DNA from 3 places in the Arthrobacter sp. G.S.26 genome. Region 3 is predicted to be linked to each of the others. Evidence: riboswitches for the same ligand, from Rfam matches in the RefSeq annotation. Region 3 holds a riboswitch; each other region holds the start of a gene.
The links. A riboswitch is a leader RNA that binds a small molecule or an ion and turns the genes downstream of it on or off. The one in region 3 is predicted to bind S-adenosylmethionine.
Positions count from the first base shown of each region.

Region 1: another riboswitch for S-adenosylmethionine. It lies ahead of ACRB8A_RS12285 (aminotransferase class V-fold PLP-dependent enzyme); the one in region 3 lies ahead of ACRB8A_RS17715 (DUF1737 domain-containing protein).
Region 2: another riboswitch for S-adenosylmethionine. It lies ahead of ACRB8A_RS01150 (LLM class flavin-dependent oxidoreductase); the one in region 3 lies ahead of ACRB8A_RS17715 (DUF1737 domain-containing protein).

Region 1 covers NZ_CP193752.1:2,687,560-2,697,244, forward strand. The annotation lists gene aroA (3-phosphoshikimate 1-carboxyvinyltransferase) at 1-420, shown strand, start outside; gene rsgA (ribosome small subunit-dependent GTPase A) at 404-1,519, shown strand; gene hisN (histidinol-phosphatase) at 1,565-2,377, shown strand; SAM riboswitch class IV at 2,539-2,653, shown strand; gene ACRB8A_RS12285 (aminotransferase class V-fold PLP-dependent enzyme) at 2,689-4,110, shown strand; gene ACRB8A_RS12290 (class I SAM-dependent methyltransferase) at 4,180-4,938, shown strand; gene ACRB8A_RS12295 (metal-dependent transcriptional regulator) at 4,987-5,700, shown strand; gene ACRB8A_RS12300 (fluoride efflux transporter FluC) at 5,749-6,168, shown strand; gene ACRB8A_RS12305 (fluoride efflux transporter FluC) at 6,165-6,557, shown strand; gene ACRB8A_RS12310 (hypothetical protein) at 6,621-6,989, shown strand; RNA gene ssrA (transfer-messenger RNA) at 7,282-7,651, opposite strand; gene smpB (SsrA-binding protein SmpB) at 7,725-8,198, opposite strand; gene ACRB8A_RS12325 (M23 family metallopeptidase) at 8,275-9,685, opposite strand, start outside.
Region 2 covers NZ_CP193752.1:239,816-249,500, forward strand. The annotation lists gene ACRB8A_RS01135 (MFS transporter) at 1-732, shown strand, start outside; gene ACRB8A_RS01140 (rhodanese-like domain-containing protein) at 729-1,115, opposite strand; gene ACRB8A_RS01145 (LLM class flavin-dependent oxidoreductase) at 1,153-2,304, opposite strand; SAM riboswitch class IV at 2,496-2,604, shown strand; gene ACRB8A_RS01150 (LLM class flavin-dependent oxidoreductase) at 2,644-3,741, shown strand; gene ACRB8A_RS01155 (NtaA/DmoA family FMN-dependent monooxygenase) at 3,755-5,170, shown strand; gene ACRB8A_RS01160 (ABC transporter substrate-binding protein) at 5,167-6,810, shown strand; gene ACRB8A_RS01165 (ABC transporter permease) at 6,868-7,815, shown strand; gene ACRB8A_RS01170 (ABC transporter permease) at 7,824-8,840, shown strand; gene ACRB8A_RS01175 (dipeptide ABC transporter ATP-binding protein) at 8,837-9,685, shown strand, end outside.
Region 3 covers NZ_CP193752.1:3,852,398-3,862,082, reverse strand. The annotation lists gene ACRB8A_RS17740 (glutamate--cysteine ligase 2) at 1-904, shown strand, start outside; gene ACRB8A_RS17735 (LysE/ArgO family amino acid transporter) at 913-1,536, opposite strand; gene ACRB8A_RS17730 (LysR family transcriptional regulator ArgP) at 1,606-2,532, shown strand; gene ACRB8A_RS17725 (O-succinylhomoserine sulfhydrylase) at 2,519-3,727, opposite strand; gene ACRB8A_RS17720 (rhodanese-like domain-containing protein) at 3,728-4,138, opposite strand; gene ACRB8A_RS17715 (DUF1737 domain-containing protein) at 4,135-4,392, opposite strand; SAM riboswitch class IV at 4,406-4,520, opposite strand; gene opgC (OpgC domain-containing protein) at 4,768-7,155, shown strand; gene ACRB8A_RS17705 (GNAT family N-acetyltransferase) at 7,142-7,738, opposite strand; gene ACRB8A_RS17700 (hypothetical protein) at 7,760-8,014, opposite strand; gene ACRB8A_RS17695 (TetR/AcrR family transcriptional regulator C-terminal domain-containing protein) at 8,242-8,955, shown strand; gene ACRB8A_RS17690 (aminodeoxychorismate lyase) at 8,968-9,685, opposite strand, start outside.

The DNA.
Region 1 (9,685 bases), 1.2 Mb from region 3:
AAGGGCGGAAACTTCGCCGACACCAGCGAACTGGCCCCCACTGTTGCCGCCTTGTGCGCGTTGGCAGACACCCCGTCCAGGCTCACCGGCATCGGGCACCTGCGCGGCCACGAAACTGACCGGCTCGCGGCGCTCGTGGCGGAAATCAACCGCCTGGGCGGCGACGCCGAGGAAACCAGCGACGGCCTGGTGATCCGCCCCGCTGCGCTGCACGCCGGCGTCGTCCATTCCTATGCTGACCACCGGATGGCCACCGCAGGTGCCATCCTGGGCCTGGCCGTCGCCGGCGTCGAGGTGGAGGACATCGCCACCACCGCCAAAACCATGCCCGACTTCCCGGACCTGTGGACCGCGATGCTGGCGCAGGGCTCTCCTGCCGGAACCGGCACGGAAGGTACAGGCGTTGGCGCGCAGCACTGACTCTTGGGACGAATCGGATGTCCGCATCCGGCCCAGCAAAAAAGGTTCCAGGCCCCGCACCAAGGACCGGCCCAGCCACGACGACGCCGTCACTGGCCGGATCATCACCGTTGACCGCGGCCGCTACACGGCGGTGGTGGGTGAGGACACCGCTACGGAACGGGTGGTGATCGCCGCCCGCGCCCGGGAACTGCGCCGCAACCCCGTGGTGGCCGGCGACTTTGTCTCGCTGGTGGGCGACGTTTCCGGCGAACCGGACACGCTGGCGCGCCTGGTGAAAATCCAGGACCGGCGCACGCTGCTGCGCCGCAGCGCGGACGACACAGATCCCGTGGAACGGGCTGTGGTGGCCAACGCCGACCAACTGGTGATCGTGGTGGCAGCAGCCAACCCGGAACCGCGCACCGGTTTCATCGACCGGGCCCTGGCGGCGGCTTACGACGCCGGGATCGAACCGATCCTGCTGATCACCAAGGCAGACGTCAAGGATCCCGCTGACCTGCTGTCCAATTACGCGCACCTGGACTTCCCGGTCATCATCAGCCGCACCGCGGACAATAAGGCATCGGGCATCGACGCCAGGTCAGACGATGGCCTGTCCGCCCGGCTGGACAGCGAGGCCGTAGCGGAGCTGCGGACCTTCCTGCACGGGAACGTCACTGTGATGCTGGGGCACTCCGGCGTGGGCAAATCCACCATGGTCAACGCGCTGACCGGAGCCGAGCGGGCCACCGGCGGCGTCAACGCCGTCACCGGCCGCGGCCGGCACACATCCTCCTCCGCCCTGGCCCTGCGGCTGGCAGATGCGCCGGCCGGCAGTTGGATCATCGACACCCCTGGCATCCGGTCCTTTGGCCTGGCACTGGTGGACCCGGACCGCATCCTGCGTTCCTTCCCGGACCTCTCCCCCGGCACCGATGCCTGCGAACGCGGCTGCAAGCACACGGCAGCGGCCGTGAACTGCGGGCTGGACGCCTGGGTGGCCGCCGGCCAGGCAGGTCCCACCGGCGCTGCCCGGCTCTCTTCCCTGCGGCGGCTCCTCGGGGCGGATCCGCGCCTGGAAGCCCAGGAGACCAAGGAACTCGGCAGCGTCAACTGACGTGGGCCTCCCAGCACAACCGCCGCCAGACGGTAGTTTGGAACCATGATCCAATCCGCTTCCAGCTACAACGATGACCTGCGCCTGGCCCACGTCCTGGCCGATTCCGTGGACGACCAGACGATGAGCCGTTTCAAGGCCCTGGACCTCCATGTGGAGACCAAGCCGGACCTGACGCCTGTCACCGACGCGGACAAGGCAGCTGAGGAATCCATCCGCGGCCAGCTTTCCCGCTCCCGCCCCCGCGACGCCGTCCTGGGTGAGGAGTTCGGCAGCAGCGGCCACGGCTCACGCCGCTGGATCATCGACCCCATTGACGGGACCAAGAATTTCGTCCGGGGTGTCCCGGTATGGGCAACCCTGATCGCGCTCGTTGACGAGGGCGAACCGGTGGTGGGTGTGGTCAGCGCACCTGCGCTGGGCAAACGCTGGTGGGCGGCGAAAGACATGGGCGCCTACATGGGGCGTTCGCTCGCCTCGGCCACCAGGCTGCGCGTCTCCAACGTCGCCACCCTTTCCGATGCGTCATTGTCCTACTCCAGCCTCACCGGGTGGAAGGAACGCGGCAACTTCGACGAGTTCCTGGGGCTCACCGAGGACGTATGGCGGACCCGCGCCTACGGCGACTTCTGGTCCTACTGCATGGTCGCCGAGGGGTCGGTGGACATTGCCTGCGAACCCGAACTGAATCTCTACGACATGGCCGCCCTGGTCCCCATCGTGGTGGAAGCCGGCGGCCGGTTTACCTCCCTGGAGGGCCAGGACGGCCCGTTCGGCGGAAACGCCCTGGCCACAAACTCCATCCTGCATTCCGAGGTGCTGCGGCGCCTGAACCCGGGGCTGGACGACCTCCTCTAGGACTGCCTGGACCGAAGAATATACGGCGGACGCCTCCGGATGGGGGCGTCCGCCGTCGTGTTCTTCGACAAAAGCCCCGGCGTACGGGCGCGGCGTAACAAATCCCTTAACATTCGGGCTGGCTTCAAACCACCCCGCACCATGTCCTACGCTCTTAAGCAGGTCACGAGTGCCAGCGCTAAACCCCGGTTTGCTGGCCGGCAACCCTCCATTCGCGGTGGGGTGCCCCGGGTGACGACCAGGCCGGTCCGGACATGGATACGGCAAGCGCGGATTCCCTGCAGGGAGTCCTGTCAACGTGAGGATTCCCCATGACAACTGCCACTGTCTCCCCCGCAGCTTCGCTGGCGCCCGCCGCACCTTCGGTTTTGGCCGGCCACTCCATCGCCGCCAGGCCCCTCGCCGCCGTAACCGGCGCCGAGATCCAGGCGCCGCTGATCGCCGGTGGCCATGTCCGCTACGCGAACCTGGACTATGGCGCCTCCGCGCCGGCGCTGTCCCTGGTCTCCGCCTACCTGAACGAGATCCTGCCCTACTACGCCAGCGTGCACCGTGGCGCCGGCTACGCCTCGCAGATCAGCACCTCCGTGTACGAGAACGCGCGGAACATCGTGCGGGACTTTGTGGGCGGCCGCCCGGACGACTCGGTGATCTTCACGCGCAACACCACCGACTCGCTGAACCTCCTGGCAGGGTGCCTGCCCAACACGGACGGCCGGCCCACCGGCGACGTCCTGTACCTGGACATCGAGCACCACGCCAACCTGCTGCCGTGGCAGGGCGTCCCGCACCGGAGCATCGTGGCCGCGGACACCCTGGCCGGCACCATCGACGCTGTCCGCGGCGAACTGGAGCAGGGCGGGGTCAGCCTCCTGGCCGTTACCGGCGCCTCCAACGTCACCGGTGAAATCCTGCCCATCCGCGCCCTCGCCACGCTGGCCCACCAGTACGGCGCCCGGATTGTGGTGGACGCCGCGCAGCTGGCACCCCACCGGCGGGTAGACATCACCGCCGACGGCGTTGACTACCTCGCGTTCTCCGGCCACAAGCTCTACGCCCCGTTCGGTTCCGGCGTCCTGGTGGGGCGCCCGGACTGGCTCGACGCCGGAAAACCGCACCTCGCCGGCGGCGGTGCCGTCAAGGAAGCACGGCTCGACGGCGTCAGCTGGGCCACGGGCCCGGCCCGGCACGAGGGCGGCTCGCCCAACGTCCTCGGCGCCGCCACCCTGGCACGTGCCACGCAGGTCATCGCCGCCCTGGACCCGCAGGAATGGCACGCCCACGAACAGTCCATCCGGTCCTACCTGGTGGCGGGGCTGCAGCAGATCGAGGGCGTGAGTGTCCACCAGATCTTCAAGGACACCAACGCTGAGACGGACACCATCGGTGTGGTTAACTTTTCCGTGGCCGGCTACGACGCCGGTCTGGTGGCGGCCTACCTGTCCGCAGAGCACGGCGTGGGCCTCCGGGACGGGCGTTTCTGCGCCCACCCCCTGCTCAAGCGGCTGGGCCTTCCGTCCGGTTCGCTGCGGGCCAGCTTTGGTGTGGGCTCCCGCCTTGAGGACGCCGAACGGCTCCTTGCCGGCATCTCTGCCCTCCGGACCCAGGGCCTTGGCTGGGATTACGTGGTGGACGCAGGCCGCTGGGTGCCCGCCAACGATTCCCGGACCTACCCGCACTGGGCCCCCAACACGCCGGGCACCGCCGGCGCGGCCCCCTGCCTGGACGACTGAACCGCCGGGCCGCCCCGGCGGGGTCCATGCGGTAAATTCAGGAGAGACATCTACTGAAGGAGGCCGCGCGTGGTCCGGGGTGGCCCCAAGCTGGAACACAACCGGCGCCAGGAGCTGGGCCAAAGCTTCCAGGACGGCGGCGAGCATTACCAGCAGGTCCGGCCGGGCTACCCGGCGGCAGCCGCGGACTGGCTGGTGCCCGCAACGGCCGGTGAGGTTTTGGACGTCGGCGCCGGCACCGGCAAATTCACCGCACTGCTCCTGGCCAAAGGACTGGCCGTCACCGCAGTCGACCCGTCCGCGGACATGCTGGAACAGCTGGCTGAGCACTATCCACGTGCCACGGCTGTCCTGGGCACCGCAGAGGCCACCGGCCTGCCGGCGGCGGCGTTCGACGTCGTCACCGTGGCCCAGGCCTGGCACTGGTGCGACGCAGCTGCGGCCAGCACGGAGCTCGCCCGGGTCCTTCGCCCGGGCGGCACGCTGGGGCTGGTCTGGAACCAGCTGGACACCTCCGTTCCCTGGGTCCACCGGCTGTCCCGGATCATGCACGCGGGCGACGTCTACAAGCCTGGCCACCGGCCCGCCGTCGGGCCTGAATTCCAAGGCCTTGAGGGGTACGTGACCCGGTGGCAGGACCCTGTAACCACCACGGGCCTGATGGAGCTCACCAAAACGCGCAGCTACTATCTCAGGGCCTCCGAACCCACCCGCGCCAAGGTGCTGGCCAACCTGGACTGGTACCTGCATGAGCATCTTGGCCACCGGGACGGCGAAATCATCGACCTGCCCTACCTGACCCTGGCATGGCGGGCCACGGCGGCGTGAATCTCGTTGCCGGCCAGCGGCGGTGCAGTACCCGGTAAGCTTGATGCTGTGAAGACCAGCGCGCCCTCCTCCTCGATCGAGGACTACGTCAAGGTCATCTACTCGTTTACCGAGTGGCAGGACAAACCCATCACCTCCTCGCAGCTGGCCCAGCGCCTGGGTGTGGCCAACTCCTCCGTCTCGGAGATGGTCCGCAAGCTCAAGGACCAGGGCCTCGTTGACCACAAGCCCTACAGCGCCATTACCTTGACGGGCCCGGGCCTGCGCCTGGCCCTGGCCATGGTCCGCCGCCACCGGCTGATTGAGACGTACCTGGTCCAGCAGCTGGACTACAGCTGGGACGAGGTCCACGACGAAGCCGAACTGCTGGAGCACGCCGTCTCGGACACCTTCATCGAACGCGTCGCCGCCCAACTGGGCGATCCCCGCCGCGATCCGCACGGCGACCCCATTCCCACGGCGTCCGGTGAGGTGCTGATGCCTGCCGCCCACCTGCTTTCCGGGCTGGATGAGGGCCACACCGGCAGAATCACCCGGATCAGTGACGATAACCCTGAATTGTTGCGGTACCTGGCCGCCGAGCGGATCGACCTGGACGCCGAAGTGGAGGTGGTGGGCCGCCGGCCGTTCGGCGGTGCCCTGGTGGTCCGGATCGGTGGCGTTGGGAACAGCCGTGAGTTTGACCTCGCTGACGAAATCACCTCGGCGCTCTGGGTGCACAGCGAGCAAACGCACCAAGGTTGCCTCCTGGTGGGCAGCTGACGTGACGCACGGACCGCGCCAGGGGCTGTTGCGCGGCACCGTCCCCGCATGAGCCGCCCCGGTATGCCTGCGGCGCCGGCATGGCTGGCGGTGGCTGTGGGCGGATTGGTGGGCAGCGAGCTGCGGTACGGCCTCGGCCTCGCCTTCCCTGATGTTCCGGACGGTGTCCCCTGGGCCACGCTCGGAATCAACGTGTGCGGCAGCTTCCTCCTGGCTGCCTTGACCACTTTCTGGCTGAACCGCCCGCATACTCCCTTCTGGCTGCGGGCAGGGCTGGGACCGGGCCTGCTGGGCTCTTTCACCACCTTCTCCGCTGTAATTTTCGCCGTGGACCGGCTGGCGCAGTCCGGCGCGCATGTGGTGTGGGCGGCGTACCTGGCCCTTTCCCTGGTGCTGGGCCTGGCCGCCGCGGGTGCAGGCTGGCAGCTCGGCAAAGTGGCGTCCCCGACCCGGAACGAGCAGCCATGACCGCCGCGCTGTTGGTGGGCTTGTTCGGGGTAGCCGGGGCCCTCCTCCGGTTCGCGGCAGACAGCTGGTTCGCCCAGCAGGCGGCCCGCCAGGCGGAAGCGGGTAATGGCGCGCGGCACTGGCCCTGGGCAACCCTGCTGGTCAACATGGTGGGCTGTTTTGTGATCGGAGCCGCCGCGGGGGTGACCGGCGGACTGGGACTGACCGGTGAGTGGCAGACCGCCCTGGCCACCGGCCTGGCCGGCGGCCTGACCACGTTCAGCTCGTGGACCACCGCTACGGTGCGCCTGATCAGCGAAGCCCGTTACGGGGCTGCCACGGTGAACGTGACGGCCAACCTGGCCCTGGGCGTTGCGGCTGCCGCTGCCGGCATGGCCGTTACCGGCTAGCCGGACCCCCGGCAATCCCACCAGACCGGACTGATTTGGTGGGCTCCCGTAAAGTTGTACCTGATGATCAGCAGACGTGACGCGGCAATTGCCCTCGAAATACCCCTGGAAATGGCACAGCGCCATGGCCTGCCCAAATGGATGAGCGAAGCGGAGCTGGGGGCGATCCTGGACGCCCCTCCCCCGTGGCTGGTGCAGTCCCGCGCAAACCGCACCGGCAAGCGTCCGGTCTGGGTGCACCTGGAGTGCACTGTCTGCGGCTATGAGGAAGCGGCCCGGCCGAAAAAATGGTGGCCGGACTTCAGTTTTGTGGCCTGCGAACACCATACCAAGCAGGAGGTCCCGGAGCGGCCCGCGGGCTTCGTCAGGACCGAATTCGACGGCGTCGGAACACGCTTTGTAGGTGTGGTGGACGTCCAGGCACCGGCCTGACCCAGGGCATTTCCTTCCGCGGCAAACAGGCGTATTTTACGAGGAGGGGCACGTGGTGTCCCGATTCGCCGAGGGAGCCCGCCATGCCTGACAAGTCACCACACCGGCACATAACCAAAAAGCCGGTTAAAACCATTAAACAAAAGCGCGCCGAGAAGAAAACCAGGACTCCCCTGGACGGTGCGCCGGACCCCGTGGCGCACCTTAAGAAGCGCTGAGGGTCAGCCTGGTTAACGCAGTACGGCCCGGACAAGAGTCCGGGCCGTACTGCGTTGCCTCGCGGCACAGCAAAATGTGGAGATGGGGGGAATTGAACCCCCGTCCGATGTCGTGTTGTCAGGGCTTCTCCGGGCGCAGTTTGCGTCGGACTTTCTCGGCCCCGGCCATGCTGCAAACAGCTGGCCGATCCGGGCCCAGTCATCAAAGTGTCCCGTTTACCCCGATGACGGGGGCAAACAGCAGTGGCTATCTAAATGACGCCAGCATCCGGGGCAATAGCAACCTCGGGCTGACGGACTGGTCTTACTGCTTAGGCAGCAAGAGCAAAGTCATCGCGTTTTGAATTGGCGATTATTGTTTTGCAGACAGCGTTTACGAGATAATTCTGCATCCTCGGCCCGCTTCACCTGTCGCGACTAACATCGTCGAAACCGATCATCCCCGTATTTTGTTATCAAACCGGTGGGAAAGCCCACCGGACTACCTATACTAACGCATGATCCGCCGGTTTCATTCCTAGCGGCGGCGGTTGCGCTCCCGCATCTCCCGCTGGGCCTCACGGGTGTCCTGCTGCTCGCGGAGCGTCTGGCGCTTGTCGTACTCGCGCTTGCCGCGGGCCACCCCGATCTCCACTTTGGCCCGGCCGTCCACAAAGTAGAGCTGGAGCGGGACGATTGTGTAGCCGGTTTCCCTGATCTTGTGCGAGATCTTGGTCAGTTCTTCGCGGTGCAGCAGCAGCTTCCGGCGGCGGCGGGCAGCGTGGTTGGTCCAGCTGCCCTGGTTGTACTCCGGGATGTGGATGGCTTCCATCCACAGCTCGTCGTTGTAGAAGGTGCAGAATCCGTCCACCATTGAGGCGTGGCCCTCGCGCAGAGATTTCACTTCTGTCCCCATCAGCGCGATGCCGGCCTCGTAGGTATCCAGCACGTGGTAATCATGCCGGGCCTTGCGGTTGGTGGCCACCACTTTACGGCCACTTTCTTTGGGCACGGGAAAGCTCCTCAATATCAGTCTCGGTTGTTGCCCCGGCCAGCCGGCGCGGGATCATACAAGTCTACGGCAGGGCCTAAAGCAGCCGCATCGGATCCATCGCCTGGCCGTTCACCCAGGTTTCGAAGTGCGCGTGGCAGCCGGTGGAATTGCCGGTACTGCCGGAATAAGCGATCAGCTGGCCCTGCGAGACGCGCTGGCCGTTCGAGACCACGATGCTGGAGTTGTGGTAGTAAATGGTGTTCAGCGTGTTGCCCTGCATCAGGCCGTGGGAGATCTTGACCCGCCAGCCACCGCCGTCGGCCGAGTTCCAACCTGAGCTGAAGACTTCGCCGGCCGCAGCCGCGTACACCGGCGTGCCGCAGGGGGCACCGAAGTCGATGCCGGTGTGCATGTAGCCACCGGTGCCGTAGAAATCGATGCTGCCGGGCGGGGTGCTGCGGTAGCCGAAGCCGGAGGTGATGGGGACGCTGGACGCGAAGGGGTGGCGCAGGCCAAAGGCCGACGGCGACCCAACAGGCGGCACAAACGTTTCCACCGGCGGGGCGGGGCGGTTCGCTGCCGCTGCGGCGGCGGCTGCGGCGGCAGCGGCTGCCTCGGCGATCCGGCGCTGCTCGGCTTCCCACGCTTCACGCAGTTTGCGGTCGCGTTCCTCGATTTCAGCGGCCACTGCGTTCTGGCTGGCCTGGACGCTGGCCAGCTGGGACTGGATGCCGGGCTTGGCGGCCTGAAGTTCGGCGTCGAGGCGGGTGGTGTCTGCGATCAGCTGATCCACCTGGGCCTTTTTGGCTGCGGCCTCGTCCCGGAAGGCCTTTTCGCGTTCGAGGGCCGCATCGGCCTTGGCCTTGAGTTCCTTGATCTCCGCTTCCACGGCCTGCAGCCGGGCCTGGGAGTTGACGTTGGTGGCGTTCTGCTGGGTGAGCTTATCCATGGCGGCGTTCTGGCTGCGCATTGCCTGGTCCGCGAGGTCCATGGTTTCCGTCAGGCTGCTGCCGGTGTTGGAACCGAAGAAGAGCGACAGGTTGGACGGCACGCCGCCCGACTTGTAGGCCTGGGTGGCGATCTGGCCGATCAGCTTTTTCGTGTCGGTGATCTTCTGCTTGTCCGACTCCATCTGCTGCGTGATCTTGGCCTTGTTCTGCTGGGCCATGTCCACGCGGGCGGAGAGCGCCTCCACTTCCTTGACGGCACCTGCCACGCGGCCCTGCGCTTCAAGGAGTGCCTGCTGGGCGCCGGGCAACTGGCCCTGGTACAGCACCAGATCGCCGGCGGCCTTGGCGATGCGCGAATCAACGAACTCCAGGGACTGCTGGACGCGTGCAGCTTCGGCCTGCAGCGCTGCCTGCTGGTCCTCGAGCTCGTCGGCCATGGCGGCAGGCCCGGAGGACGCCAGCCCGGCGGCGAGCACGACGGCGAGGAGGCCACTGATGAGGCCGGACCGGCGTGCGGCCTGGCGGCTCCGGGTGGACCGGCGGCCGTGGGGAGGT
Region 2 (9,685 bases), 570 kb from region 3:
GCCGTGGCGCTGGCCGTGTTTGCCGGCTGGGAGGTCCTGTACCACCGGCGCGGCCGGACCCCGCTGCTGGTCCCGGCACTGGTCCGCTCGCCCGGCTACGTCCTTGGCACCGTGGTTGCCTTGTGCCAGTTTGGCGTGGGCGCGGCCATGGCCGCGGTCACCGCGTTCTACTTCCTTGCCGGCACCGGCCTGCCGCCGTTGGCGGCCGCCGCGATCCTGGCGCCGCAGGCCGCAGGGATGCTGCTGGCCTCCAGCTTCAGCTGGCGGTTCCTGGGCCGCTACGGGCGGGGCGGTGTCGTCTGGGCGCTGGTGGCCGGCCTGGCCTGCCTGCCCGGCAAGGACTTGGCCGTCCAGTACCTGGACAGCGGAGCCGCTGCGATGGCGGTGGCCGCCGTCGGGCTCCTGCAGGGGCTAGCCGTGGGTCTGGTGGTGGCCCCCAACCAGACCCTGACACTGGCCCAGGCCCCGCCCGGTGCCACGGGGGTGGCCGCGGGCTTTTACCAACTCAGCCAACGGTTCACGGCGGCGCTGTGTTCAGCGGCCGCCGCCGGCATGTTCCTCACCGCCGGCGCGGACCCCCGCCGGGCCTTCCACCAGGGTGTGGTGCTCTGCTCGGTGCTGCTGGGCGTCGCTGTGCTGGCCGGCAGTGCGGACTGGCTCCGCACAGCCGCTGTCGCCGGGCGGCAGGCCACCCGCCGGCAGCCTTCGAAGCGCCGGCGGGCCGGTCCTTAAGCGGCCGGGCTCTGGGCGCCCGGGTCCGTGGGGCCTGTGGTGGGCACCCCGGCCTCCCGCAATGCCGGGAAGCCGCCGTCCACATGGACGGCGTTGGCGTAGCCCAGCACCTTCAGCTTCTCGGCTACAGGGCGGGAGCCGTTGACGGAGCCGCAAAACACCACTATGTTCCGGCCCGCGGCTTCCACTTCGGGCAACAGTTCGGGGGAGTCGGGGCCGAAGTCCTGGTCCACCCGCTCCCGGTTGACCACCAGCGCCCCGGGGATCGCCCCGGTGCTGTTCCGGCCGGCGTCACTGCGGACGTCAACCAGCAGGGCCCCTTCGGCGATGAGGCGGGCGGCGTCAGCGGCGCTGACCAGTTGGGTGTCGGTTTCGGTGCTCATGGTTCTCCTTTGAGGATGGGTTGGTTGGACCGGGGTCTTAGCCGCGGGCCCAGGCGTCGGCAAGCAGCCCGTAGGATGCCACCCGCTCCGCCTGCCCGTGGGCGATGGTGGTGATCAGGAGCTCCTGGGCGCCCGTGGCCCGCTGCAGCGCCCTCAGGTGGGCGGTGACCGTCCCGGGGGCGCCCACGAACCGTGTTTCCACGCGGTCCCGGACCAGCTCCGGGGAGCCCACCGCGGCGTCCACCCGGCCGCCGTCGGCCGGGGCGGGATAGGCGATGGCGCCTTGGCCGCTGCGGATGCTGTGCACCCAGGCGGCGAAGCCCGCGCCGAGCCGCCGGGCGTCCTGTTCGCGTTCGGCCACCAGCACGTCCGCGGATACCGTGACGTACGGTTCCGGCACCGCCGCCGAGGGCCGGAAGTGGGCCCGGTATTCGGCCACCGACTCCAGTACCGTGGCCGGCGACACGTGGTAATTCGCGCCGAACCGCAGGCCCAGCTTCCCGGCAAGCCGGGCGCTGGGCCCCGCCGTGGAACCGTGGAGCCAGAACTGCGGGGCATGTCCCAGGGCAGGTGTCACCGTGATCCCCTCGCCGTGCCGGGTGCGGTAGCCGCCGTCGAAAAAGCCGATGACGTCCTGCACGTCGCTCTCGAAGTTGTCCGCATCCCCGGGCTCCCGGCCCAGGAGCTCGGCCTGGAGCCGGAACTTCCGGGGCAGCACGGAACTGAACGGCTGCCGTTTGGCGGGGACCACCAGGCCCGCCACCACCCGGCCCGCGTCCTCCGGCGCGGGTTCGCCGGCAGTCCGGAGGTCTTCCCCGCCGGTGCTTGCCGGCGGGGAAGCGGGTTGGCCGGAGCGGCCAAATCCCAGATCGATCCGGTCCGGGAACACTGCCGCCAGGGTTCCGACGTTTTCGGCTACCTGCAGCGGTCGGTAGTTGCCCAGGATGGTGGCAGCCGTCCCCACCCGGATGGTCCGGGTGGCGGCAGCAACCAGGGCGGACAGCACATGCGGGGCGGAACCCGCGACGCCGGGATTGAGATGGTGCTCGGCCAGCCAATAGCGGTGGTAGCCGAGGTCCTCGGCAGCGACGGCCAGCTCCACGCTGTTGCGCAGCGCCTGCCCGGCGTCCACCCCCGCCGGGATGGGGCTCAGATCGAGAACTGACAGCAGGGCATCCGTTGGGCTCATGGCTTGACCCTACGGACGCCGGCTCCGGCGCCCAAAGCGCCATGTCACCGGACTCAACGGTGCGCAACAGGCCGTCACAGGCGCCGCCAGATGACGGTTTAAGCCGTCGCTTGACGTGGCGTTTCGCGCGTTGACCTCGTGCGACAACGGCGGTTGCGGGGGTCATTCGGGGATCGTACATTCGAGCCATAGGTCAAGAGTCAGCACGCCAAGGACCGGCTCGTGCTGCGGCAACCCTCAGGCATTTAGTGGCGGGGTGCTCCGGAAACAGACCTGGCCGCACTGCGGCAAGTGAAATGTCGTCCCGGCCGCACCAGCGGCCCCTGAAAGAGGAAAGCCATGCCTTCACTACCAGTACCCGAAAACCGTCCCAACGTGGTGGCCGTTGAGCTCGACGGCGACGGGGCGCACCCCGCCGCGTGGCGCCACGCCCACCACCTTCCGGACGGACTGCTGGGCGGTGCCCGCATCAGCGGCACCGTCCAGGCCGCAGACATCGCCGGCTTCCACCTGGCCACCTTCCGCGATTCCCGCGTGGTGGATGCCGGCACGGCCGGGATTCCCGGCCGGATCGATGCCGTGCAACGGGCCGCCTTCGCTGCCCCCATCACCGGCTCGATCGGCCTGGTACCCGAGGTGGACACCCTCTACACCGAGCCATTCCACGTCGCCACCCAGCTGGCCAGCCTCGACTACGCCTCCCAGGGCAGGGCGGGCTGGCTGGTCAGCGCGGCCAACGCGCCCGAAGAAGCCCGCGCCGTGGGCCGTGAGCAGCTGGCCGCCGCCGCAGCGCCCCTCGAAGCCGCGGACGCCGTGGAAGCCGGCCGCCGGCTCTGGGATTCCTGGGAGGACGACGCCGTTATCCGCGACGCCTCCACCGGCCGCTACCTGGACCGCGACAAACTGCACTACGCCGACTTCGAAGGGGAGCGCTTCGCCGTCAAGGGCCCGGCGATCATTCCCCGGCCATTGCAGGGGCAGTTGGTGGTCATCGCTCCGGCGGCGCTGCTCTCCACCGTGGAAGCCGACGTGGCACTCGCTTCAGCCGCCACCGTTGACGGGCTCGCCGCAGCAGCCTCAGCGGCGGCCGCCACCGGCGTTCCCCGGACCCTCGTGGAGCTCGACGTGATCCTCGACGCCCGCGGCCAAACGGCCGCGGAACGGCTCGCGGAGCTGGACCGCCACGAGCCGTGGACCGGCGGCGCCCGGTACGTGGGCAGCCCCGCCGGCCTCGTGTCCCTGCTGGCCCGGCTCTTCGATGCCGCGGACGGCGTCCGGCTGCATCCCGCCGTCGTGGACGTCGACCTGCCGGAACTGGCGCTCAACGTCCTGCCCGCGTTGCGCGCCGCCGGCCTGGTCAGCGCGCCCGCCGCCGGCACCACGCTGCGCCGGTCCTTCGGCCTTCCCCGCCCCGCCAACCGCTACGCAGCGGCCTGAAAGAGAGCACCCCATGACCACGCACCGTCCCACCGGCAACGGCCGGATCCAGTTCGGCGTCTTTTTCCAGGGCGTCAACCACACCACCGTCTGGAAAGCCCCGGACAGCGGCTCCCAGACCGACTTTGAATCCTTCCGCCGCGTGGCCCAGACCGCCGAACGCGGGCTGTTCTCAGCCTTCTTCCTGGGCGAAGGACTGCGGCTCCGTGAACACCTGGGCCGAATCCACGACCTGGACGTGGTGGGCCGCCCGGACGCGCAGACTGCCCTGGCGGCACTCGCCGCCGTCACCACCAACATCGGCCTGGTGGCCACCCAAAACACCACCTACAACGATCCCGCGGACCTGGCCCACCGGCTGGCCAGCCTCGACCTGCTCTCCGGCGGCCGCGCTGCCTGGAACATCGTCACCACGGACAATGCCTGGACCGGCGCCAACTTCCGCCGCGGCGGGTTCCTCAAGCACGAGGACCGCTACGTCCGGGCCGAAGCCTTTGTCCAGACCGCCAAAGCCATCTGGGACTCCTGGGCCGACGGCGCAATCGCCGGGTCCCGGAGCGACGGGCGCTGGCTCCGGCAAGGAAGCATCACCCCGGTGCGCCGGAACGACGCAAGCTTCGACGTGGACATCACGGGACGGCTGCCGCGGTCCGCCCAGCACCACCCCGTCCTCTTCCAGGCGGGGGATTCACCCGACGGCCGCGACTTCGCTGTCCGCAACGCCGACGTTATCTTCTCCCGGCACGCGGAACTCGAGGATGCGAAGGTGTTCCGGGCGGACATCGTGGCCCGCACACTAAAGGCCGGCCGCCCCGCGGATGACGTCAAAATCTTCCCGGGCCAGGAATTCATCCTCGCCGCCACAGAAAAGGAGGCCGCGGAGAAGGAACACTGGGTCCGGGAGCAGCAGGTAGGCCCGGAGACGGCAATCGCCTACCTTGAACAGTTCTGGGGCCGGACCCTGGACGGGTATGACCCCGACGGGCCGCTGCCTGAGATCGACCCCGTAGTGGACGTCACGAACCCCACCCGCGGAAACGCCTTCCACGGCAAAAGCGCAATTGAACTCGCTGGCCAGTGGCGGGACGAGGCCCGCGGGAAGGGCCAGTCCATCCGCCAGTTCGTTGCTGCCCGGTCACGCCTGAACGGCCGCGGCCTGGTGGGCTCCTACGACGGCGTCGCCGACCTGCTGGCTGAATACGCCAGGACCGGAGCGGTGGATGGATTCAACATCACCCCCTGGCTTGTCCCCGGCGGGTTGGACGACATTGTCAACGAACTCGTCCCGCGCCTGCAGGACCGCGGCGTCTACCGGACCGAATACGAAGGCACCACCCTCCGCGAAAACCTGGGACTCCGGGTCCCCTCATCACACCGGCGCGGCACCCTGTCCGCGGCCGGCCGCCAGGAAAGCGAAAATGTCGCATGAACCCCTTCAACCCCGCTGGAACCACCGCCAATCGCCCCACCAGCAGGCCCGCCGTCGTGGGCGGCCTCCTCGCTGCGGCCCTCCTCTTGTCCGCCTGCGGCGGGACGGCCGGCGCCGGCACCGAACCGGCCGCCGATGCCACCCCTGTTTCCGGCGGAAACCTTAACTTCGCCCTTTCTGTGGACCGCGGCTGCATTGACCCGCAACAGGCGGGCAACAACGACGCCATCGCCGTGGCCCGGCAGACAGTTGCCTCGCTGACGTCGCAGGACCCGAAAACAGGGGAGATCGTGCCGTGGCTGGCCGAAAAGTTCGAGGCCAACGCCGACGCCACCAGCTTCACCTTCACCCTCCGGGACGGGGCCACGTTTGCCGACGGAGCCGCCATCGACGCGGCATCCGTGAAGACCAACTTCGAGGCCATCAAGGCCCTCGGCGCGAAGGCCACCCTGGGTTCGACCTACCTCAGCGACGTCAGCGCCATCACGGTGCCGGACGCCAAAACCGTGGTGGTGGACTTCTCCAAGCCCAACGCCCAGTTCCTGCAGGCCACGTCCACGTTCACCCTGGGCCTGCTCTCCCCGGCGGCCGCCGCCCTGTCCGAAGCGGACCGCTGCGCCGGTAAATTCTCCGGTTCCGGACCGTTCAGCGTCCGCAGCTACACCGTGGATAAGGAAGCAGTCCTGGAACGCCGGCCCGGCTACTCCTGGCCTGCAGCCACCAACACCAACAAGGGCGAGGCGTACCTGGACACTGTCACGTTCAAGATCATCCCCGAGGCCGGGAACCGTACCGGGTCCCTGCAGTCCGGCCAGATCGACGCCACCGCGGCCATCTCCGCCGCGGACGTTGCCCTGTTCAACGGCAACGGCTTCAGCACCGAAACCCGCGCCAACCCCGGGGTGGTCTACAACCTCTACCCCAACGAGTCCAGCCCCAAGCTCAAGGACACCGCCGTCCGCCAGGCCATTTCCAAGGCCATCAACCGGGAGGAAATCACCAGCACCCTGCTGACCGATGCCGACCAGCCGGCCAAGGGCGTCCTGTCCCACACCACGCCGTACTTCACGGACCTCAGCCCGCTGCTGGCCCATGATCCCGACGGCGCCAGGAAACTTTTGGACGCCGCCGGCTGGAAGGAAGGCCCGGACGGGGTCCGGGAAAAGGAGGGCGAAAAGCTCTCCTTCCAGGTCACCTACTGGCAGTCGCCCAAGGAAGTCCTGGAACTGGTGCAGCAGCAGCTCAAGGCCGTGGGGGTGGACCTGCAGCTGAAATTCACCACCATCGCGGATGTCACGGCCGCCCAGGCGGACAAGACCTATGACTTCTCCTACGGCAACCTGACCCGCAGTGATCCGGACGTGCTGCGGACAGTGTTCTCCTCCGCCACCGCCCGCGGCGGCAGCAACCTGAGGGAACAGCTTCCGGTGGACGACACCCTGGGCGAACAGGCAGCAGCCCTGGACCAGGCCGCCCGGCAGAAGCTGGTGGACCAGGCCCAGGAAACGCTGATCAAGGACGCCCACTCCATCCCGCTGTACGAGCTCTCCACCACCATCTCGGCCAGCGAAAAAGTGCACGGCCTGACCTTCGAGGCGTCCAGCCGGCTGGACTTCTACGACACCTGGCTCAGCAACTAGGCAGCAGCGGCGGCCGGCCCCTCACAGGCCAGCCGCCGCCCGATCCCAAGGACCACCATGATCCGCTTCATCGGACGACGCCTGCTGCAGGGAGCCTTCGTGCTCTGGGCGGCCTACACCGTGTCCTTCTTTATCCTCTACCTCCTGCCCGGCGACGCGGTCAGCATTATGGCCAGCGGCGACGAGCAAAACGCGGTTGACCCCGCGCTGGTTGCCCGGCTCCGAAGCGAATACGGGCTGGACCGGCCACTTCCCGAGCAGTACCTCATTGCGCTGGTCAAGGCGCTGCAGCTCGATTTCGGCATTTCCATCAAGAACGGCGTCTCCGCCACGGCGGCCGTGGCGGAGGTCCTGCCAGAAACAATCAAGCTCGCCGCGGCCGGTTTTGCGCTCGCCGTCATCCTGGGCAGCGCCCTGGCCATCGGGGCCGCGTTCAGCAGGAACCGCTGGCTCCGGCAGGCCTTTGCCGCCCTGCCTCCGCTGGGCATCGCCGTGCCCACGTTCTGGATTGGGCTGCTGCTCCTGCAGTTTTTTTCCTTCCGGTTCCGGCTGTTCCCGGCCATCGGAAACGACGGCGTGGCGAGCCTGGTGCTGCCCGCCCTGACGTTGGCGATTCCCACCGCCGCCGTGATCGCCCAGCTGCTGTCCCGCAGCCTGCACCGGACGCTGGGCGAACCCTACATCGAACAGATCCGGGCCAAGGGCGCCAGCGACGCCCTGATCCACTTCGGTCACGCCCTCCGGAACGCCGCCATCCCCACCCTGACCATGCTGGGGATCCTGGTGGGCAACCTGCTGGCGGGCGCCGTGGTCAGTGAAACCGTCTTCTCCCGCGCCGGCATCGGCCGGCTCACCGTCACCGCTGTCAACAGCAGGGACATCCCGGTGGTGCAGACCCTTGTGGTCCTCGCCGCCGCCATCTTTGTACTCACCAGCCTGCTGGTGGACCTGATCTACCCACTGGTTGACCCGCGCATCAACACCGCCCGCCGGGTATCGGTTTAGGAGGCACCATGCCGCAGCAACTCGTCCGGCCCAGTCCGGCACAGACCCGTCCCGGGGACCCTGCAGTTGAGGGTACCGGTCCAGTCCCAACAGCTTCCGGTCCCGCCCCGGACGTCTCCCCGGCTTCGCCGGGAACGCCCGGAACCGGCCGCCGCGCACCCGGCCGGGCTGCCGGCGTCGGGCGCGCAGCGCTCCCGCGCCTGGCCGCCGCCAGCCGCAGGCTGGGCCGTGCCCCCGGCCTGGTGCTGGCCGGCCTGGTCCTTGGTGTGGTGGTTTTGTGGGCCGTGGTGCCCGGGGCTTTCTCGTCCTGGCCGCCGGACACCGGGGTTCCGGCCGACCGGCTGCAACCGCCATCAGCCGCCCACTGGTTCGGCACCGACAGCCTGGGCCGCGACCTTTACTCGCGGGTGGTGCACGGAGCCGCCACTTCGCTCGCGGCGACGGCCGTCGCCGTTGGGGTGGGCCTGGTGGCAGGCTCCCTCCTGGGGCTGCTGGCCGGCTCGCTGCGCGGCCGGGTGGATGACGCGATCATGCGGGTCATGGACGTCCTGCTCGCCATCCCCAGCCTGCTGCTCTCCCTGGCGCTCATCACCGTGCTCGGGTTCGGCACGGTGAACATTGCCATCGCCGTGGGGGTGGCAAGTGTTGCCAACTTCGCCCGGATCATGCGGGCGGAGGCCCTGCGGGTGGGGACCGCCGTATACGTCGAAGCGGCGCGCTCCGCCGGCGTCCGCTGGCACACCATCCTGCTCCGGCACGTGCTGCCCAACGCCGCCGGCCCGGTCCTGGCACTCTCGGCCCTCGAATTCGGCATGGCGGTGCTGTCCATCTCCTCGCTGAGCTTCCTGGGCTTCGGCGCCCCGCCCCCGTCGGCCGAATGGGGATCCCTCGTGGCCGGCGGGCGGGACTACCTCGTGGCCGCCTGGTGGCTGGTGACGCTGCCGGGCGTGGTGATTGCCGCCGTCGTGCTGGCCACCAACCGCGTATCGCACGCATTCGCCAACCCCGAAAGGAACCGGACATGACCGGCACCCAGCCATTGCTTAGAGTCGAGGACCTGCGCGTCAGCTACCGCGTCAACGGGGAAACCACCGAAGCGGTCCATGGTGTCAGCTTCGAGGTCCACGCCGGCGAGGTTGTGGCGATTGTGGGCGAATCCGGCTCCGGCAAAACCACCACCGCACACGCCATCATCAACCTGCTGCCCGCCAACGCCAGCACTGACGCCGGCTCCGTGGTGTTTGCCGGCGCCGACCTGGCAAAGCTCACCCGGAAGGAATGGCAGGGGGTACGGGGCAAGGAGATCGGCCTGATCCCGCAGGATCCCACAGCTGCCCTGGACCCCTTGCAGCGCGTAGGAGTCCAGGTGGCCGAGGCGCTCACCATCCACCGGCTGGAACCGCGGAAGGTGGCCCGGCAAAGTGCCGTGCGGCTGCTGGCCGAAAGCGGCATCCCGGACCCGGAAACGCGGGCCCGGCAGTTTCCGCACCAGTTTTCCGGCGGGATGCGCCAGCGGGTTCTGATTGCCACGGCGCTCGCCGCCTCGCCGCGGCTGGTGATTGCGGACGAACCAACCAGCGCCCTGGACGTGACGGTCCAGCGGCAGATCCTGGATAACATCTCGGCCCTCACCGCTGAACGCGGAACCGCCGTCCTGCTGATCACCCACGACCTTGGGGTGGCCGCGGACCGGGCCGACCGGATCATCGTGATGCGCAGCGGCGACATCGTTGAACACGGCCCGGTGGCCAACGTCCTGGGCAACCCGCAGCACGCCTACACCCGCCAGTTGATTGCGGCTGCGCCCGGGCTGAACCCGCGGCGGCTGCGGCCGGCGGTTGCCGGTGGCCCTGGCACCGATGTGCCCGGC
Region 3 (9,685 bases):
GGCTGCGCTGGCCACGTCCCCGCTGGCCTCAACCACCCACACCACTCCTGACCCGCGGTACGCGTTGATGCAGGAGCGGTTCGGACTCACCGCGCAGGAGCAGCTGACCTGCGGCTTCCATGTCCACAGCTTCGTGGCCTCGCCGGAGGAAGGCATCGCCGTCCTGGACCGGATCAGGGACAAACTGGCTGTCCTCACGGCGCTGAGTGCCAATTCGCCCTTCTGGAACGGGATGCCCACCGGGTTCGAAAGCTACCGCACGCAGGCTTGGAACCGCTGGCCGACTTCCGGCCCGGCCGGCATTTACGGGACGTACCCTGCCTACCGGCGGGTGGTGACCCGGCTGCTGGACAGCGGTGTGATGCTGGATGAAGGCATGCTGTATTTTGATGCCAGGCTGTCCCGGAACCACCCCACGGTTGAGGTGCGGGTGGCGGACGTCTGCCTCCGCGCAGAGGATGCTGCGCTGATTGCGGTGCTGGTGCGGGCCCTGGTGGAAACGGCCAGCAGGGAGTGGCGGGACGGCATTGACCCTGTCCCGGTGCCCACGGTGCTGCTCCGGATGGCGGCCTGGCAGGCCAGCAGCAGCGGGCTGCGCGGGGAACTCCTCGATTTTGGGACCTTCCGCCCTGCTCCCGCCGTCATGGTGGTGCGGTCCCTGGTGGACTACCTGGCACCGGTCCTGCAGGAACAGGGCGAACTGGCCCTGGCCCGGCAGGGTACGGAGGACATCATTGCGCGCGGCACCGGCTCGGCTGAGCAGCGCCGGGTGCAGGAAGCAGCGGCCGACGACGGCGGGCTGGGGGCCGTGGTCATCCATGCCGTGGGCGTCACGATGCACGGCACTTCAGGGCTGGCTGACGTGGCGGGGACGCCGGAACTGCTCCGCGTACGCCAGTCCTGAAGCACCTGTCAGAGACCCGCCGCCAGGCGCAGGCCGAGCGTGAGCATCACCAGGGCGATGAGGCCGTCGAGGAAGCGCCACGACGATGGCCGGGCAAAGAACGGACGCAGGACGCGGGCGCCGAAGCCCAAGGCGCTGAACCAGGCTCCGCTGGCGGCGATCGCCCCCGCACCGAACCACCAGCGCAGGTCCTGCTCCTGCTGGTTGGCCACCGACCCGAGCAGCAGCACCGTGTCCAGGTAGACGTGCGGGTTGAGCCAGGTCAGGGCCAGCACTGTGGACAGGGCGGCACCGGCGCTGAGTGCCTTCCGGGAACCTGACGCCGTCAGCACCCCTGGTCGGATGGCGCGCCGGGCAGCCAGCACACCGTAGGTGACCAGGAACGCGGCCCCGGCATAACGGGCCACGTCCACCACCACCGGGCTGGTTTGGATCAGGACACCGAGGCCCGCGATGCCCCCGGCAATCAGCAGCGCGTCGGAGACGCTGCAGACGATGACAACGGCGGCCACGTGCTCGCCCCGGATGCCTTGCCGGAGCACAAAGGCATTCTGGCTGCCGATGGCGACAATCAGCGCCAGCCCTGTGCCGCAACCAAGCATCGCCGCGCCAAACCCAACAAGTATGTCCATAAAGCCAAAGCTACGGTTGGGCTCGAAATTACTCCAGCTAAAGATAATTAGGACTACTAAGCTGAGCTAATGAAGAAGTTCCAGCTCGACCAGTTGAAGACCTTTGCCGCAGTGCTGGATGAGGGGACGCTGGAGGCTGCCGCTCGCACCCTGCACGTCACGCCGTCTGCGGTGTCGCAGCGGCTCAAGGCGATGGAGGACGCAGCCGGCCAGATCCTGCTGCAGCGAACCAACCCGGCCCGCCCCACCACGGCGGGCGAGGCCGTGCTGCGCTACGCCCGCCAGCTCCGGCAACTGGAAGGGGACGCGCAACGCGAACTCGGTGGCGCCGCCGGTAGCCCCAGCACGCCCATCCCGCTGGTGGTGAATGCCGATTCGCTTGCCACCTGGTTCATGGCGGCGCTGGCAAGCCTCCCCCCGGAGCCGGGTGTCACCTTTGAGCTGCGCCGCGAGGACGAGCAGCATTCCACGCAATTCCTCCGGACGGGAGCGGTGATCGCCGCCGTCACAGCGAACCCGGAACCGGTTCAAGGCTGCAGCGTCGAGCCACTCGGGGCGCTGAGATACCGTGCCGTAGCCAGTCCCGGGTACGTCCGGCACTGGTTGCCCGGCGGGCCGGAGCTCGTTGCGGGCAGCACCGCCCCGGTGGTGGACTTCGACCGGAAGGACGACCTTCAGGGTGGGTTCTTCCGCAGGATGACCGGGACGGCCCTCGGTGCCCCGCGGCACTACGTCCCGTCATCGGCAGAGTTTGCCCAGGCCATCCGGCTGGGGATGGGCTGGGGACTGCTGCCCGAAGCGGAATGCCTGCCGTGGCTTGGCAGCGGCGAGCTGGTGGAACTCGCGCCCGGGCACCCGGTGGACGTGGCCCTCTACTGGCAGCGCTGGAAAATTGACTCGCCGGTGCTGAACCAGCTCACGGCGGCCGTCCGGGCGACGGCTGCCCACGAGCTCCGGCAGCCCGCCCCGGGACCGGGTTCCGTCAGATCTGCTTGAGCGCTTGCTCCAGGTCGCCGATCAGGTCATCGGCGTCCTCGAGCCCCACGGACAGCCGCACCACACCGTCGCCCAGCCCGATCGCTGCGCGGCCTTCCGGCCCCATGGCCCGGTGCGTGGTGGTGGCAGGATGGGTGATGAGGGACTTTGAGTCACCCAGGTTGTTTGAGATATCGATGATGCGCAGGCCGTCCAGCAGGGCAAAGGCGGCGTCCTTGGCCGACCGCCCGGGAGCCGAACCCAGGTCCAGCGTAAGGACGGTGCCGCCTGCCTTCATCTGCTTCGCGGCAAGCCCGTACTGGGGGTGCGATCTAAGCAGCGGGTATTTCACCCAGCTGACCGCCGGCTGCTGCTCCAGCCACTCGGCCAACCGCAGGGCCGTGGCCGACGAGTGGTTGACCCGCAGTGCCATCGTCTCCAGTCCCTTGTTGAGGACCCAGGCGTTAAACGGGGAAAGCGAAGGCCCGGTGTGGCGCATGAGCTGCTTCACGGGACCGTCAATGAACTCCCTGGTGCCCAGGATCGCCCCGCCCAGGACGCGGCCCTGGCCGTCGATGTGCTTGGTGCCGGAGTAGACAATAACGTCGGCGCCGAACTGGCCGCACCGCTGGAGCAGGGGAGTGGCAAATACATTGTCGACGACGACTGTTGCGCCGGCAGCGTGGGCCAGGTCGCTGACGGCGGCGATGTCCACAATCTCCTGCATGGGGTTGGACGGCGACTCGAAAAACACGGCAGTGGTGGGCTGGGACAGGGCTTCGCGCCACTGGTCCAGGTCCGGCCCGTCAACAAACACCGTTTCCACGCCCCACCGCGGCAGGATCTCGTTCAGGATCACAAAGCAGGAACCGAACAGCGACCGGGCGGCAACCACGCGGTCGCCGGCAGCGAGGAGGGCGCCCAGGGCGGTAAAGACCGCTGACATTCCGGAGGCCGTGGCGAAGCACGCTTCGGTGCCCTCCAGCAGCCGCAGCCGCTCCTGAAAAGTGGCTACCGAGGGGTTGCCGTAGCGGGAGTAGACAAAACGCTGGTCCTCGCCGGTGAACGCCCGCTCGGCGGCGGCAGCGGATTCATAGACAAACCCTGAGTTCAGGAACAGCGCCTCGCTGGTCTCCTGGAAGTTGGTGCGGTCCAGGCCACCGCGGACCGCCTGCGTATCGGCGTTCCAACCGGCAGCGTCGTCATTAAAAGCCATTTAGTTGGTTCCCAGGTTGGTAGGCAGGCCGCGGTTCTTCCAGCCGTTGACGGTCCGTTCGCCATACCGGTCAGGCTCGCCCTCGAAGCCCTCCAGCACGTTGTATGAGGTGAAACCGGCCTGCGTCGCCGCGGTGGCAGCCGCGATGGAGCGCTGCCCGGAACGGCACAGGAACAGCAGTTCCGCGGCTGAATCCTCCGGAGCCTGCTGGCTGAGGTCGCTGATGAAGGCGGGGTTCGGGACGCCGCCAGGGAAGGTCCACTGAATAAACAAGGGATCGTTGTCCGTGGCCTTGGTGTCAGGAATGCCGATATGGGCCCATTCAGCTTCGGTCCGGACGTCCACCAGGATGGCGCCCTGCTCCAGCTTGGCCCATGCCTCCTGCGGGGTCAGGTCTCCGGCGTAGCTCATGCGTGCCCCTCGCCGTCGAATTCGAGGCTGTCCACTGCGGTTGCCACGGCGGCGTCGGCCGTGGCGATGGCGGCCGGCAGGACAACTGCCTGGGCCACAATCACACCTCCGCCGTTGTACGTGGCGGCGGGGCTTCCGTGCAGCACGTAGCCCTCCGCCAGTGCGGCCGAGATCCGCTCGCAGAACTCGCGGTTGTCCGGGCCGCTGATGAGGCGGTAGGACAGTCTCTCTTCAGGGGCAGGTGCGTCGGACACGACGGATCTCCTTCTCTCACGCTTGCAGCTCGAATGGTCGATATGCCGAGTATTCACCTGAGGCACCCCGCCGCGGAAGGGAGGGTTGCCGACCGGCCAGTCAGGGCTTAGTGCCGGTACTCATTACTCCCCAAAAACGTAACACTTGCTGCCCGGTGCCGCACGGCCGCCGTCGTCATGTTCCGTAACCGAGCCGCGCCGGGCACGGGGTCCTGGCGCGGCGGCCGGACCGATAAGGTTTGCATGGGGGCGCCGCCCCGACAGCTGGCTTCAGACCGGGGGGTTCCCATCAGCAATCGATCAGCCGCGCGGAGTGGCGGCACTGCCGTGCCCGGCACCCGGATTTTCCGCGCCTGTGCTGCCCTGCTGGCAGCGATGATGATGACAGTGCTGGCCATCGGGCTGCCGGCCGGGGCGGCACACGCTGCTGCGCCGGTTCCGGACGACCGCGGGCCCCTCCTTGGCGCCGTCCTGGAATGGGGCGAAGATACCGCCGCAGGTTTCGCGGACCGGCTGGGTGCACGGCCCGCAGTCCTGGGTCACGACATTGACTTTCCGTACCGGGATGCGGAGCGTAACGACCTCAAGGGCTTCCTGTACCAGGCGTCCGCCCAGGGCGCGCATGCCATGCTCACCGTCCGGCCCACCGTCCCGCTGGACCAGGTGGATTCAGGCTCTGCTGCCGCCTTCGCGGCGGAGGTGCGCACGCTCGCCGGCGGGTTCAAGGGCAAGCTCCTGATCCGGTTCGCCCCCGACATGAATTCCAGCTGGGTGGAGTGGGGCCAGCAACCGGCAGCGTACCGGGAGGCGTTCCGGACGCTCGCCGGCAAATTCCGGGCGTCCGACGGCGGCGCCCTGATGGTGTGGGCCCCTTTCCTTGGCAAGGACTACCCGTTCGAGCGGAGCAGGGCAGCCCCCGGTCCCGGAAGCGACGGGTTCAGCCTGCTGGACAGCAACGGGGACGGCAGTTGGAACGGTGCCGACAGCCCTTACGGGCCGTATTATCCGGGCGATGATTCCGTTGATTGGGTGGGCCTGAGTGCCTACCATGACGACACCTCGGGCGGGGCCGCCGTCAACTCCCTGCCCCGCGCTGGTGAGTTGCGGGAAATGCTGACATCGGCCGGCGGTGAGGACTTCTACGGCACGTATGCAGCCGGCAAGGACAAGCCGTTCCTGCTCCAGACCGCCGCCTTCTACAGCCCGGCGTCGGGAGGTGCCGCAGAGTCCGACATCAAAGTGAACTGGTGGGACCAGGTAGTGGGCACCATGACGTCGGCGGAATTCGCCCGGACCGCCGCCGTTGTGTGGGATGAGCGGACCAGCACCAGGGACACCGGGGTCGCCAGCATTAACTGGCTGCTGACGGGGAAACCGGACATTGCTGCAGCTGCCTCGGAGCGGCTCAAAAAATCCCCTGTGGTGACCGGGCCGGTGACGGAGGTGTCCACGGACGGCAGTTATTCGCATCCCAACACGTTGTCCGGCGTTGCCGCGTGGAGTGTTGGAGCGGCTTTGCTGATCCTCCTTGCCGCGCTGTGGCAGATTCCCGGACGGATCAACAACGCTTCCTCCTGGGCCTATGCGGATCCGTCCAAGCGTGACTCCCGCGTGGATCTGCTGCGCGGCATGGCGATCGTCTTTGTTGTGGTCAACCACCTGGGCATGACATCCCTCTTCCAGCTTTTTACCCAGGAAGCGGTGGGATTCGTCTCGGGAGCCGAATTGTTTGTCCTGTTCTCCGGCCTGGTGGTGGGCATGGTCTACGGGCCGCGCGTCAAGGACGACTTCGGCCGCGTGCTGGAGTTGACGTCGCGCCGCGCAGGCAAGCTGTACGTGACGGCACTTGTGGTGCTGATCGGTGTCTTCCTGCTTTCGCTGCTGCCGGTTTTCCGTTCCGAGGTGCTGACCACGTTCGTGGACCAGGGAACGGGTGGAGCCGGCCATGGCGGTGCGGGCCGCACCTACGACCTTTACGCCGGCATGGGCTCCCTGCTGCAGTTCCCCGTACCGCCGGGGATCCTGCCCGCGATCCTGCTGCTGCAGTTCGGGCCGTGGCAGTTCAACGTGATGGGCCTCTACGTGGTGCTGCTGCTCGCCAGCCCCCTGATCCTTGCTGCGCTGGGCCGGGGCAAAGGGCTGTATGTGCTGGGTGCATCGATTGCTGCCTACGCCGCCGGCGCAACCACCCGTTTCCGGCTGCTCCCCTCGCAGTTCGAGGATTCATTCCCCCTGCTGGTGTGGCAGGTGTTGTTTGTGATCGGGCTGGTGGCGGGGTACCACCGGCACCGCATCATTGCCTGGTTCTCGGCCCGGGTTTGGGTGGTGGCTGCCTGTACCGTCCTGGCCGTTGTCTTCGCGTTCCTGTCCTGGGGCAACCCGTACTTGGCCAATGGCTTCGACGTCCGGCTCGCCGTGATCCCGGACGCCACCTACCGCATCATGTACGACCTGTTTTTCGGCCGCACCTACCTGGCGCCCGGCAGGTTGCTGAACGTGCTGGTCCTGGTGGTGGCGGCCTACGCGTTCCTGACGGCGTATTGGAAGCCGGTGCAGCGGACACTGGGGTGGTTCCTGATTCCGTTGGGCCAGGCAACCCTGTATGTGTTCATCATGCATGTGGTGCTGATTGCCGTGGTGGCCAACATTCCGGCCCTGCTGCAGGAGAACGTCCTGCTGAATACAGCGGCCTACGCCGTGCTCCTGGGGCTGCTGTGGGTCATGGTCAGGACCAGGTTCCTTTACCGGATCATTCCCACGTAGGCCCGGTCCGCAGGCCGCTGACCGCCTGGGGCAGAATTACCTGATGCAGCAGGTGGTCCTGCCATTTGCCCGCGATCTTGAGGTAGTTGGGAGCCAGCCCGATCTCCTGGAATCCGGTGCGGTCCAGGATGCGCCGGGATGCTGCATTGTGGACCAGCGTGGCGGCCTGGACGCGGTGCAGTCCCAGTTCCGCGCCGGCATAACCGAGCGTGTAACGCACACCGGCCGTGGCAATGCCCCGGCCGGTGAGGTCGCGGTCCACCCAGTACCCGAGATTGGCGCTCAGGAACGGCCCCCGGACGATCCCTGTCAGGGTGATGGCGCCGACTATCCGGTCCCCGTGAAGTTCTGAGCCCGGCTGGTCGGTGTCGACAAGGACCCACGGCACCTCGGTTCCCGCGGACAGGTGCGCCCGTTTGGCGTGGATGATGTCCAGCTGGTGGGAGGCAGTGAAGAACGGGTCGAGCCGTTCCGGTTCCCAGGGTGCGAGGTGCCCCCGGTTGCGGAGATAGGCAGCTGACATTGCCCCGGCGTCGGTGGCAGCAAGCAGCCGGATCCCGACGCCGGGAGCAATCCCAGTCATTGAACCGTCCAGTGGGTGCTCCTAGACCAGGCCCGGGTAGCTGGCCATGATGTAGTCCGTCGCGGCGGGGCCCTTCATGCGCAGGCCGTTCCGGCCAGAGCCCACCCTGGCCTTCATGGCAGTCCAGAAATTGGATTCGGGGCCTGGTGTCTGCTGGTTGATGAAGCACCAGCTGGTGTACAGCCCGTACAGGCGGTCCCGGTCGAGGCTGGTTTCGTTGACGGTGTCGACGTGGGTGGCTTCGTGGAGAAAAAGGTCAAACTGCGAATGTGCCATGATGGCGTCCCTTCGCTCAGTGCGTGGCGCCGCCGTTCGGCTACAGCAGCCATGACCGGCGCCATGCACGGGGCGCCGGAGGGTTGATGCGGGCAACTTCGGTTGTTGCGGCCCTGAGCGGCGCTAATGCTCCATCTACAATGTAGACTTTACCTGTAGACCAGGAATCGGGCAAGCGCCCGGCAATTTGCCGGGAGGCAGCACAGCTCCGGTCCGGAACGGAATCCATGACTTCCCCGAGCGCAACCACCGAAGGCGGCCGGTCCCGCAAGGCAAGGCTGAGCAAAGAGGTGGTGCTCGCCAAGGCCCTTGAACTGGTGGACGCCGACGGCCTCGAATCGCTCACCATGCGGCGCCTGGGACAGGAGCTGGGGCGGGACCCGATGAGCCTTTACCGCTACGCCGAAAACCGGGCCGCACTGCTGGACGGGGTATCGGAACTGGTGCTGAACGAGCTGCCGGTCCATGCCGATGACCCGAACTGGAAAGGCCAGCTGAGGCTGATCGCCCACAGCTTGCGCCTCATTGCGTTGGAGCATCCCAACGTGGTCCCGCTCCTGGTCACGCGGCCTCTGTCCACCCCGCTGGGTCTCCGGCCGTTGGGGACCCTTCGCCCCCTGGAACAGATCCTGGCACTTCTCATTGAGGCCGGGTTCCAGCCACCGGATGCGCTGCACGTGTACCGCGCCTATTACGGCTTCCTGTATGGCCACATCCTCAATGAGCTCCAGGAGTTTGTGGTGGATCCGGAGGAGAATGAGGCCCTCCTGCGGCTGGGCCTGCACCGGCTCCCGGCCAAGGACTTCCCCCGCCTCCGGGCGCTGGCCCCTGCCCTCGCTGACTACGACGGGTACGCCGAACTGGACCAGGGCCTGACCATCCTGCTCTCGGGCCTGGAGTCCCAGCTGTTGAAGCAGGAAGCGGCGCCGACGCCCGTTTAAGGCCCGCCGGTCTTATTCGATGCCGGCAAACAGCAGGTTCAGTTCGTCCGACAGTTCCTTCCGCAGCGCAGGAGTGCCGATTTCCTGGCCATCGATGCGGTTGACCGGGGCGAGCAGGCGCACGCTGGAAATCAACCACACCGCGTCCGCATCCAACAGGTCGCGCGGCTCCAGCGGGCCGTAGCCGAGCTCCCAGCCGGCGGCCTTCGCGGCGATAAAGAGGGCGCCCTGCGAGGTGCCCGGCAGGATGCCGCTGTCCAGTTGAGGTGTGATCAGGCGTTTGACGGTGGTTCCGTCCGCGGACTTTTCCACATGCGCCAACAGCACCGTGGACGTGGGTCCCTCCAGGACGCGACCATCGGAGGAGTGGAAAATAACGTCGTCGGCACCCTGCTTGTGCGCGTGGCGCAGGGCGGCCATGTTGACGGCGTAGGAGAGCGTTTTGGCGCCCAACAGCAGCCAGGGCGCCCTTTCCCCCACTTCACTGTCGTAACCCCTGTCCAGGAGGATCACGTCGATGCCGGTTTCCCGTTGCCGCCGGCCCAGCTCACCTACCGGTGATACCTGGACCCAAGCGGTGGGCGCCACTGCCCCGTCCACACCGCGGGTCACCACCAGCTTGACCGCCAGTTCGTCTGCTGCCGGCGCGGCCGGCGGATGCTGGACGTGATGTTGGCCCAGCCCGGCCGCGATCGCGCGCCGCCACTGGTCCTCGCCCGGCACGTCCAGG